2 regions of the Leifsonia sp. Y878 genome follow, and region 2 is predicted to be linked to the other one. Evidence: riboswitches for the same ligand, from Rfam matches in the RefSeq annotation. Region 2 holds a riboswitch; the other holds the start of a gene.
The links. A riboswitch is a leader RNA that binds a small molecule or an ion and turns the genes downstream of it on or off. The one in region 2 is predicted to bind glycine.
Positions count from the first base shown of each region.

Region 1: linked by a shared signal. The riboswitch ahead of gcvT (glycine cleavage system aminomethyltransferase GcvT) and the one ahead of AC25Y4_RS14625 (L-serine ammonia-lyase) in region 2 are both predicted to bind glycine.

Region 1 covers NZ_JBYHFS010000001.1:255,700-261,231, reverse strand. Annotated here, with positions in the region: gene gcvP (aminomethyl-transferring glycine dehydrogenase) at 1-1,177, opposite strand, end outside; gene gcvH (glycine cleavage system protein GcvH) at 1,262-1,639, opposite strand; gene gcvT (glycine cleavage system aminomethyltransferase GcvT) at 1,685-2,848, opposite strand; glycine riboswitch at 2,914-3,021, opposite strand; glycine riboswitch at 3,022-3,119, opposite strand; gene AC25Y4_RS01185 (hypothetical protein) at 3,302-4,177, opposite strand; gene AC25Y4_RS01180 (response regulator) at 4,322-4,963, opposite strand; gene AC25Y4_RS01175 (sensor histidine kinase) at 4,960-5,532, opposite strand, start outside.
Region 2 covers NZ_JBYHFS010000004.1:276,943-282,474, forward strand. Annotated here, with positions in the region: gene AC25Y4_RS14620 (MFS transporter) at 245-1,654, opposite strand; glycine riboswitch at 1,791-1,889, shown strand; gene AC25Y4_RS14625 (L-serine ammonia-lyase) at 2,089-3,486, shown strand; gene AC25Y4_RS14630 (winged helix-turn-helix transcriptional regulator) at 3,487-3,903, opposite strand; gene AC25Y4_RS14635 (aldo/keto reductase family oxidoreductase) at 4,032-4,904, shown strand; gene AC25Y4_RS14640 (InlB B-repeat-containing protein) at 4,965-5,532, opposite strand, start outside.

The DNA of each region.
Region 1 (5,532 bases), on a different contig from region 2:
CGCGAACGGTGTCGAAGTAGGTGTCACTCTCGACGCTCACACCGGATGCGCTGAGTGCGGCCACGAGTTCGCTCGCGCTCTCGTGCACCTGGGTTGCGATCGCCTTCAGGCCAGCTGGCCCGTGGTAAACCGCGTACATACCGGCCATGACGGCGAGCAGCACCTGGGCTGTACAGATGTTCGAGGTGGCCTTGTCGCGGCGGATGTGCTGCTCGCGCACCTGCAGGGACAGTCGGTATGCCGGGTGGCCGGCGGCGTCGACGCTCACGCCGACGAGGCGGCCTGGCAGCTGACGCTCCAGTCCCTTGCGCACGGCCATGTAGCCGGCGTGCGGGCCACCGAAGCCCATGGGAACGCCGAAGCGCTGGCTGGTGCCGACCGCGACATCCGCTCCGAGGTCGCCAGGTGAGGCGATGAGGGTGAGCGCGAGCAGGTCGGCTGCGACGACGGCGAGGCCGCCCTGCGCCTGGGTCGCCGCGATGAGTGCCTGCGGGTTCCAGACACGGCCGGATGCGCCCGGGTACTGCACGAAGATGCCGAAGTGGTCGCCGAGAGCGGCTTCGACTGACTCACCCAGCGCGGCGAGATCCAGCTCGACGAGCTCGATGCCGACGGCCGCTGCGCGGTTGACGAGCAGGGCCTTGGTCTGTGGCAGTGCGTCTGCGTCGACGATGAAGCGCGGCGACGTGAGCTTGGACGCGCGACGGGCCAGCATCATGCCCTCAACGACGGCGGTGCCCTCGTCGAGCATCGAGGCGTTGGCGGTGGCGAGGCCAGTGAGGTCGGTGACCATGGTCTGGAAGTTGATCAGTGCCTCGAGGCGGCCCTGCGAGATCTCGGGCTGGTACGGCGTGTATGCCGTGTACCAGCTCGGGTTCTCGAGCACGTTGCGCTTGATCACAGCTGGCGTGATCGTGTCGTAGTAGCCGAGTCCGATCATGCTGCGCTTCACCGTGTTGCGGTTTGCCAGCTCCCGCAGCTCGGTGATGGCCTCACGCTCAGTCGCGGCGGGCGGCAGCGTGCTGTCGCCGTCGACGCGGAACTGGTCAACGTGGATCGACGCCGGAATAGCTGCTTCGACCAGCGCATCGACAGAGTCATAGCCGAGTGAGGCGAGCATGTGTGATTGGGCTGCGGCATCCGTACCGATGTGACGCCCTGCAAAAGCCTGAGACATGTGTGTACTAAACCTGCGCGTTCCTGGTGTGTAGAACTGGTTTGGGGAGGGGTGCTGGTGGCTGAGTGCGGTGTGCTGAGCGCGCTACTCGCCGACGAGGGCTGAGTACTCGTCGAAGCTCAGCAGCGTCGGCAGCTCGGTGAAGCTGACCTTGATGAGCCAGCCTTCGCCGAACGGGTCGCTGTTGACGAGCTCCGGGCTGGCCACGACGGCGTCGTTGATCTCGACGACGGTGCCGTTGACCGGTGCGAAGAGTTCGCCGACCGACTTCGTCGATTCGATCTCGCCGACGACGGTGCCGTTGGCAACGCTGGATCCGACGGCCGGCAGCTCGACGAAGACGACGTCTCCGAGCTTGTCAGCGGCGTAGGCGGTGATGCCGACGGTCGCGGTCTTCGCCTCTGCACCAATGCGGAGCCACTCGTGCTCTGCGGTGTACTGGAGTGCTGTCGTGTCAGTCATGGTGTCCTCTGAGGTAGTGGGGTGTGCTGGCGGGGAGTGAGCGAGTTACTTCTGGCGCTTGTAGAACGGGAGCTTTGTGACGGATGCCGGGATGCGCGTTCCGCGCACGTCGACGAACAGCTCGGTGCCGACGTCGGCCAGGTCAGGGCTGACGTAGGCCATCATGACCGGGTGTCCGAGGGTCGGTGAGAGGGCGCCGCTGGTGACGATGCCCACCGGCTCAGCGGATGCCGCTGCGTCGGCTGCTGCGTCTGCCGATGCGAACACCGGGTAGTCGGCGCGGCCGGCGCGCTTGCCCTCTGAGACCAGGCCGACCAGCACGCGGGCGTCCGCAGCAGGACCGGCTTCGCTGGCGGCACGCCCGACGAAGTCGTTCTCCTTGGCCAGAGCGACGACGCGGCCGAGTCCTGCCTGGGCGGGGAAGGTGTCCAGGCCGAGTTCGTGGCCGTACAGCGGCATTCCGGCCTCCAGGCGCAGCGTGTCGCGGCTGGCAAGTCCTGCTGGGACCAGGTTGTGATCTGCGCCGGCGACGACGATGGCGTCCCAGAGGGCGCGGGCGGCATCCGCTTGGATATAGAGCTCGAAGCCGTCTTCGCCGGTGTAGCCGGTGCGGGCGACCAGGAGTGGGAGGCCGGCGAAGGTGGCATCCGTTGACCAGTAGTACTTGAGTTCGTCGAGCGGGATGCCGAGATCGGCGATGCCTGCCGTTGCCTCGAGGATGGCGCGGGCGGCGGGACCCTGCACGGCGATGAGGGCGATGTCGTCGCTCTGGTCGGTGACGGTCACGTCGAAGCCGTCTGCACGGGCGCTGAGCGCTTCAGCGGCGGGGAAACGGTTACCGGCGTTGGCGACGATGAGGAAGGTGGTGTCGCCGAGGCGGTAGACGACGAGGTCGTCGATGATGCCGCCGGCCTCGTTCAGGAGCAGGCTGTACTTCGCCTGGCCGTACACGGTGGCCGAGATCTTTCCGGCGAGCGCGTAGTCGAGGAAGGCTGGGGCGTCGGGGCCGTCGACCAGGATCTCTGCCATGTGCGACAGGTCGAACAGGCCGGCATTGCTGCGCACGGCGTGGTGCTCTGCGAGGTCGCTGGTGTAGCGCACCGGCATCTGCCAGCCGGCGAAGTCAGTGAAGCTGGCGCCGGCGGCGACGTGAGCGTCGTGCAGGGGCGAGAGCCGCTCGTCGGTCTGGTTTTCTGATGCAGAGGTCATGAGTTCTCCGGTCGTCACCAGCCGCGAGGATGGCGAGAGTCGCGGGTTCGATTGAACCCGGTGGGAACTCCCCCTCTGTCGTCAGGCCTGAGAGCTTCGCCACACCCATTGCTGGGGCGTGACTTTCACCGTGGGCGAGTCGCGTTGGTGCCGCAACTACTTTTCAGAGTGGCCAATTCGATGCGGTACGCGTACCTGAGAGATTGTCGGGGAGGATTGCTCCTTCGGTGTTCGCTCGTCTTGCGACGTCGAATTCTCCCGCATCGACCATGATGGCCAGTTGTTCAGTTATGGGTGCAACCGGTTCTCTGAGTGCGCGAAAACCCTGTGCGATCACAGCCTAGCGGCTCGGCAGCCCGCGACCCGAAACTCGTCGTGTATGCAGACCTGTCACCCAGAATCGCCGACCTGTGTGACAGGTCGGCGATTCTCGCTGTGGCCGGATACTGCGGGTCAGCGTCCGATCGGCGTGGGGTCGACCGGGTTCGGTGGCACCTCGACCGAACCACGGATCTGATTCTGCGCCTGGCACTGGCTGGTGCAGTTCACTGCACCCTGTGAGAGCTCGATCGCGTCCTCACCGAGCACGCCGCCCAGCCGACCACCGGGCTGCACGACCCACTTGGTGACGGTGCCGGTCTGCAAGGTTTTCGTCGCCACCTGCGGGCTGTCCTTGCCGAGCAGCATCTGATGGGCGTTCGCCGGGTCTTGCGCCGTGGTCACTGCGTCGACGCCAGAGCCGAAGTTGATCTTCCCGGTAAAGCTGTTCACGAAGTAGAACAGGCCGGCGCCGAGGGTGTGGGTGAACTCGACCGGTCCGGCGAATTCAGTCTCCATCTGGAAGATACCGCCCTGCGCACCGTCCTTCGCCTGGATCTTGAACTTGCCCTGCGAGGTGGTGAACTTCACCGTGAGCGTGTCGTCCTTGATCTCGAGCTCGGCGATCCTCGCGCCGGAGAGCTGTGCGGGAGTCAACGTCGGCACCTTCGACGCGAAGATCACGGTGGGCGCGGTGACCATGCGCTGCGCGTCAGGGGCACCGGTGAGCGTGTAGTTGTAGACGCCCAACGTCGACGGATTGATATCAAAGCCCACGTGGCGGCCGCGCACAGCAATCGTGCCGCTGGCCACGAGGTCTTTGAGGTCGACCGACTTCCCCACGGCGGGGTTGTATGACTGGCCGTTGACAGTCACGCCGAAGTCACCGCCCGTTGAGGTTTTACCTGAGGCGGATGCCGGAGCGGCGATGGCGAGCGAGCCAGTGATTGCGACGGCGGCGATGAGAATGCTCGCCCGTCCGATGCTGAATTGTGAACGCGTGCGGGACATAACGAGGTCCTCCTGGGTGGGATGCGCGGGGACGAGCTGAGGTGAGCAGCTCTGGACGGGCACCCGGTGAGTGCCCACTTCCACTCTCAGCGACACCTGGATCGCCGGCAATCAGACCATGGGACTAGTACCATCGCGTGCTGGCTAAGCGGAGTCTCCCGCCGAGCGCTTATCGGGCAGGTTGTCCCTCGCCCACATCGCCGCGCTCGTGCGATCACCTACCCCGATGCGGCGGAACAGGTGACCGACATGCACCTTGACCGTGCGCTCTGCGATTCCGAGCTCCACGCCAATCTGCTTGTTCGACAGCCCGCGGGTGATCAGCCGGAGCACTTGCTCTTCCCGTGTGCTCACGATCTCTCGTTGGGTCAGCGCCGGAGCGGGCAGCAACGCCAGGGCCGCTCGCGGGTCGAACGGAGCCTCCCCCCGAGCAGCTGAGCGGATTGCGGCCAACAGCATGGCGGGCTCTCCGTCTTTCAGCTGGTAACCGATGGCGCCGGCGCGCAGGGCGTCTTCGACGTGATCACGGTCCTGGAAGCTGGTGAGAATCACGACCGGCGTTCCCGGCCGTGCAGCGAGGAGTCTGCGGGTTGCCTCGACTCCGTCCATGAGCGGCATGGAGAGATCCATCAGCACCACGTCTGGATGGTGTTCAACGGCCAGCTCCACCGCCTGTGCGCCGCCAGAGGCCTCCGCGACCACGCTCAAGTCCGTGGTCGCGCCGATGAGAACGCCGAGCCCCGCCCGAACCAGCGGGTGGTCGTCGACAATCAGCACTGACGTCATGTCGATGCCACCGTCAGCCGCCACGTCGTGCCGTGACCCGGTGCGGTGCGAAGCTCCAGCCGGCCACCGGCATCCGCTACCGCGTCGGCGAGCACTCGCAATCCAAAATGACCGTCCTCTGGGCGTGCGAGCTTCGCCGCGGCGTCGAAACCCGTGCCATCATCCTCGATGACCAACGCAACGCCGTCGCCGCCTGAGCGGGTGAGGCGCAGGAAGACCCGCGTTGCCGCGGAGTGCTTCGCGGCGTTGCGGAGGCACTCCTGTGCGACCCGGAAGATGAGTCGCTCGTGCTCGGTACCCAGCGGCTTTCCGCTGTCGAGGTAATCATCGAGGTCGACAACCACAACGATGCCCCTGGCACGGATGCTCGCGGCGAGGTCATCGAGAGCCGCAGGGAGACCATCGGCGGCGAGGCTCGGCGGGTAGATGTCCACGAGTAGCGACCGGAGGCCGCCGATACTTCCGCGCACGGTCGACTCCGCGAGGTGCAGGTCGGCCGACAGGGCGGAGTCGCCCAGCTGTGACGCTCGCAGGGCCGAGCCGGCGATCGAATATGAGGTGGCGGCCAG
Region 2 (5,532 bases):
ACCTTTGCGGGCGACCCCGCTGATTGAGGAGCGAGCGCCAGCGAGTGTCTCGAAATCGAGCTACGCGCATCGAACGCAGCTATGCGGCAGCTGCAACACCCGCACAGCTGCGTTCGACCCGCGCTGCGACTGCGTGGGTGCGCCGACGGCCCACCAAGGGGTCTCGAGACGGCCTGGCGGCCTCCTCGACCGGCGGAGACTGTCCCGAAATCGAGCTACGCCAAGCGGATGCCGTGGGTTGCGGCTAGCGGATCTGCTCCTGCTTCGACTTGACCGGGATCAAGAGGGCGAGGCCCACGGCGATCACGAGGACGATGCCGAGGATGCCCCAGTACTGCGCGCCACCGAACGTGACGAACAGGGCGAACGCCGTCGGCGCCAGGAACGTGGCAGCCTTGCCCGTTGTGGCGTAGAGGCCGAAGACCTCGCCCTCGCGCCCGGCAGGGATGACCCTGGCCAGGAACGAGCGGCTGGCCGACTGCGCTGGTCCGACGAAGAGGCAGAGTGCAAGGCCGAAGGTCCAGAAGATGATCTGGCCGCCGTCGTGCAGGATGAACACGGCAGATCCGCAGACGATCAATCCGATCAGCGATGCGACGATGACCGGCTTCGGACCGATCTTGTCGTCGAGCAACCCGATCGACACGGTGGCGACACCGGCGACCACGTTCGCGGCGATGGCGAAGATGATGACCTCGCCGGCGGTGAATCCGAAGGTACCTGCGGCCAGGATTCCGCCGAAGGAGAAGACGCCTACCAAGCCGTCACGGAACACCGCACTGGCAATGAGGAAGAAAACCGTCTGCCGACTGGTCTTCCAGAGCGCTGCAATGTCGCGGCCCAGCCGAGCATACGAGGCGAAGAATCCCACCTTGTCGCGGGCGACCTTGGCCGGCGCGTGGTACTCGGGCACGGCGAGCAGCACGGGGAGGGCGAACAATCCGAACCAGACGGCGGCGATGAGCATCGAGACGCGTACCGCCATGCCGTTCTCGTTGGTGACGCCGAACAGGCCGACCTCGGGGTTGATGAAGCCGAAGTACACGATCAGTAGCAGCACGATGCCGCCGAAGTAGCCCATCGACCAGCCGAATCCGCTCACCTTGCCGATGGAGCGCGGGGTGGACACGTTCACGAGCATGGCGTTGTAGTTGACCGACGCGAACTCGAAGAAGACGGTACCGACGGCGAGCAGGAGCAGCCCCAGCCACAGGTAGGAGGGGGAGGGCTCGACGAAGAACATCAGTGCGGTGACGGCAACGACGACATACGTGTTGATGGCCAGCCAGAACTTGCGACGCCCGGAGACATCGGAACGCTGCCCGGTGATGGGTGCGAGGAGCGCAACGATCAGGCCGGCGGCCGCGAGTGTCCAGCCGAGCTGGCTGGAGACGAAGGCCTCGCCGCCGAAGGATTCGCCGGTGAGGTAGACCGTGAAGACGAACGTGGTGACGACCGCGTTGAAGGCCGCTCCGCCCCAGTCCCACAAGCTCCAGGAGAGCACTCTGCCCTTGCGCGCTTTCTGGGCGGCGACCGACTCCACCTGGGCGTTATCCACGCCGATCGTCGCGGCGGCTCCGTCTGGCCTGGTCAGGTGCGACGGCGGAAAGTTGCGGGGCGAATTCGTGGGCTCCGGCTTGGAGTGCTCGTTCATGAGTTCAGGCTACTGGCGAGCGGTGAACAATTGGGGAAGGTGACCCGAACGGGGACCCCCTTGTGGCCTCGGCCTCACCGGCCGCAGCGGAGGGAACTCAGGTATGGTTTTGACAACCCACAATTTCACACGCCAGTCATCCGCTGCGGGAGAGTTCTGCCGGCAGTTTTCGGCAGGCGCCGTAGGAGCAAATCCTCCCCAGGAATCTCTCAGGCCCCTGTACCGCTGCGGTAGGCACCTCTGAAAAGTGGCCAGGCATTCACCCTGACCCACCGACGGTGCAAGCGTCAGCCCAGCCAGGGCCGGCGCGGAAACTCTCAGGTCCGATACAGAGCGGGGAGGACTCAACGATTGCCCGCGCCCTGCGCGGCCTGACCATCGGAGATCCTCGTGACCCCATCCCGTTTCCGCTCCCTCTTCGCATCGAACAGCTCATGGCTGTAGGAGTCTTCGACCTCTTCTCCGTCGGCATCGGGCCCTCGAGTTCGCACACCGTTGGGCCGATGCGGGCAGCCGCCGTGTTCGCCAGCGAGTTGGCCGAGCGCGGTCTCGCCGAGAGCGCAGTAGGACTTCGCGTCGACCTGTACGGGTCCCTCGCCGCCACCGGCCGTGGGCACGGCACCATGACGGCCGTGATGCTCGGCCTCGAAGGTCGCCATCCAGAGCTGATCCTGCCGGAAGAGGTCGAAGCCAGCCTGGTCAGGATCGCGGCCGACGGCGCGCTCGTGCTCGCCGGCATCCGCTCACTGCCGTATGCCGAAAGCGATATGGTGCTGCACCCGCTCACCGTGCTGGCACGCCATACGAACGGCATGAAATTCGAGGTGACGGATGCCGCTGGCGCTGTTGTGCACGCGGCCACCTTCTTCTCTGTTGGCGGCGGGTTCATCGTGCGCGAGGGGGAGGAGCAGACCAAGGCCGAGCAACTGGCTGCGTCGAAGCAGGACCTCCCGCTGCCCTTCCGGACCGCGGCCGAGCTGCTCGCGCACTGCCGGGAGCAGGAGCTGAACTTCAGCGGTGTCATGCTGCAGAACGAACTCGCCAGCCGCACTGAGCCCGAGGTGACGGCCGGGCTGCTGCACATCCGCGACGTGATGGAGGAGTGTAAGAACTCCAGCATCGCGCGCACCGGAACGCTGCCAGGCGGGCTGAATGTGCGCCGCCGCGCGCCGGCCTGGTACCAGCGTCTGCTCGTCGAAGACCCGAACCGCGACCCGAAGTTCTGGCAGGAATGGGTGAACCTCGTGGCGCTCGCCGTGAATGAGGAGAACGCAACGGGCGGCAGGGTGGTCACCGCGCCCACCAACGGAGCAGCCGGCATCATTCCCGCGGTCATGTTCTATGCCACGCACTATGCGCCCGGCATGGATACCGCCAGCCAGGAGGTGAAGGACGCCGCCGTCGTGCGCTTCCTGCTCGCCGCCGGTGCCGTCGGCGTCCTCTATAAGGAGCAGGCGTCGATCTCAGGCGCGGAAGTCGGCTGCCAGGGCGAGGTGGGGTCTGCGTCGTCGATGGCCGCCGCCGGCCTGGCCGAGGTGCTCGGCGGCACGCCAGAGCAGGTGGAGAACGCGGCCGAGATTGCGATGGAGCACAACTTGGGCCTCACCTGCGATCCCATCGGAGGCCTCGTGCAGATCCCGTGCATCGAGCGCAACGCGATCGCGGCCGGGAAGGCCATCAACGCCGCGAAGATGGCGCTCTGGGGAGACGGAACGCACCGGGTGTCACTCGACGAGGTGATCGTGACCATGCGGGAGACCGGCAAGGACATGAGCTCGAAGTACAAGGAGACCGCGCTCGGCGGCCTCGCCGTCAACGTGGTGGAGTGCTAGCTAGCTGGCGTAGGACTCGCGGTTGGAAAGCACCTCATCCATGTGCGTCTCCGCCCACGATTTGAGTCCGCGGATCATCTGGTGCAACGACAGTCCAAGATCTGTCAGTTCGTAGGTGACCGTGACGGGAACCGTCGGTGTCGCGGTGCGGCTGACTAATCCGTCGCGCTCCAGCGACCGGAGCGTCTGGGTGAGCATCTTCGGGCTGACTCCGGCCAGCGTGCGGGACAACTCCGAATAGCGCATCGGCCCGGCCTCGCCGATGCAGTCGGGGCCGCTTCCGAGCGCGGTGAGTATCAGCGTGACCCATTTGTCGGAGATCCGGTCCAGCAGCTTCTGGCTCGGGCAGACGGCCAGGAAGGCGTCGTAGTTCGTCTTGTTCTGCGCCTTTTGTGCGGCGGCGGTCATGGTTGCCATCGATGGTTCCTTCCACCCGCGGGTAACTAACGCACCTGAAAGTGCCTACTTCCCGACGGGAAGTTACTTCCTCATACTGGGGCAAGGAGCCATTCGGCACCAGCCCCATTCCACGGAAAGGCAAAAACTTGACCACGCTTTCAACCACACTTCCCGGCGGCACCTGGTCTCTCGGCGACCTGACGGTCTCGCGTTTCGGATACGGCGCTATGCAGCTCGCCGGCCCCTGGGTCATGGGCCCGCCCGCTGACATCGATGGAGCACTCGCCGTGCTCCGTGAGGCCGTAGAACTCGGAATCACACACATCGACACGAGCGACGCCTACGGGCCGCGCATTACCAACCAGCTCATCCGCGAAGCGCTGCACCCGTACCCCGAATCCCTTCACATTGTGACCAAGGTCGGTGCGAACCGCGACGAGCAGGGCGGCTGGCCTGCGGCCCGTCGACCCGAAGACCTGCGCCGTGCTGTGCATGAGAACCTCGAAGCACTCGGCCTCGAAACGCTCGACCTCGTCAACCTCCGGCTCGGCAACGCTGAGGGGCCAGAGGCTGGTTCGATCGCCGAGTCGTTCGAAGCGCTCGTCGAGCTGCAGGAGGAGGGCCTGATCCGGCATCTCGGCGTGAGCAACGCGACGGCTGAGCAGGTGGCAGAGGCCATGGCGATCGGGCCGATCGTGTGCGTGCAGAACATGTACAACCTCGCCCACCGCCATGATGACGAGCTGATCGACATGCTCGCGGGCGAGGGCGTTGCCTACGTGCCCTTCTTCCCGCTCGGTGGCTTCAGCCCACTGCAGTCCGAAGCGCTCTCAGCCGTGGCGTCGCGATTGGGCACGACGCCGATGTCGGTCGCCCTGGCGTGGCTGCTGCAGCGGTCACCAAACATCCTGCTGATTCCCGGAACATCGTCGGTCACGCACCTGCGCGAGAACATCGCTGGCGCAGGGATTACGCTCTCGGCAGACGACGTCGCCGAGTTGGACACGATCGGCCGCTAGCCGATCGGACGGACGTCCGGGGCCTCGCCTTCGTGTGATGACGAGGCCCAAATGTGGCGCTTAGACCGCGCTGGCGCGGCGCCGGCGCACGAGGACTCCGGCGAGCCCTGCGATGAGGAGAATGAGCGCTCCGAGCCCTGCCGCACCGCCGTCGAAACCGGTGGATGCCAGTTTCGGGTCGACTGACGCCGGCGTGACCCTGGGTGTGACGGTCGGCGTTGGGGTGCTCGTGGGCGGCGTGACTACTGCGACGGCGGTCCACTGGGCGTAGAGGACAACGTCGCCGGTCACGGTGCCCGCGAAGTTCCACTTCGTGCCGCCGGTCGCGGCCGTGTACCAACCGTTGAGGGTGAACCCTGTGCGAGTCGGCGCGCCAGGCGCGGCGATCGTCGTGCCGTAGTCGGTGGTGACGGATGCGACGGCGCTGCCGCCCTGCGCGTCGAAGCTGATCACATGGCGGTCGAGGGTCCACGTGGCATACAGGGTGAGGTCGCGGGTCAGGACCGTCGTCGGCGTCATGGCGGTGGTGCGCGCAGCATCCGTTGACCAGCTGAACCCGTAGTGCAGGGGCGCGGCCAGCGTCGGAAGGGTGAGCTGGGCCGCGGCAAGCGTGCTGGCATATACGCGC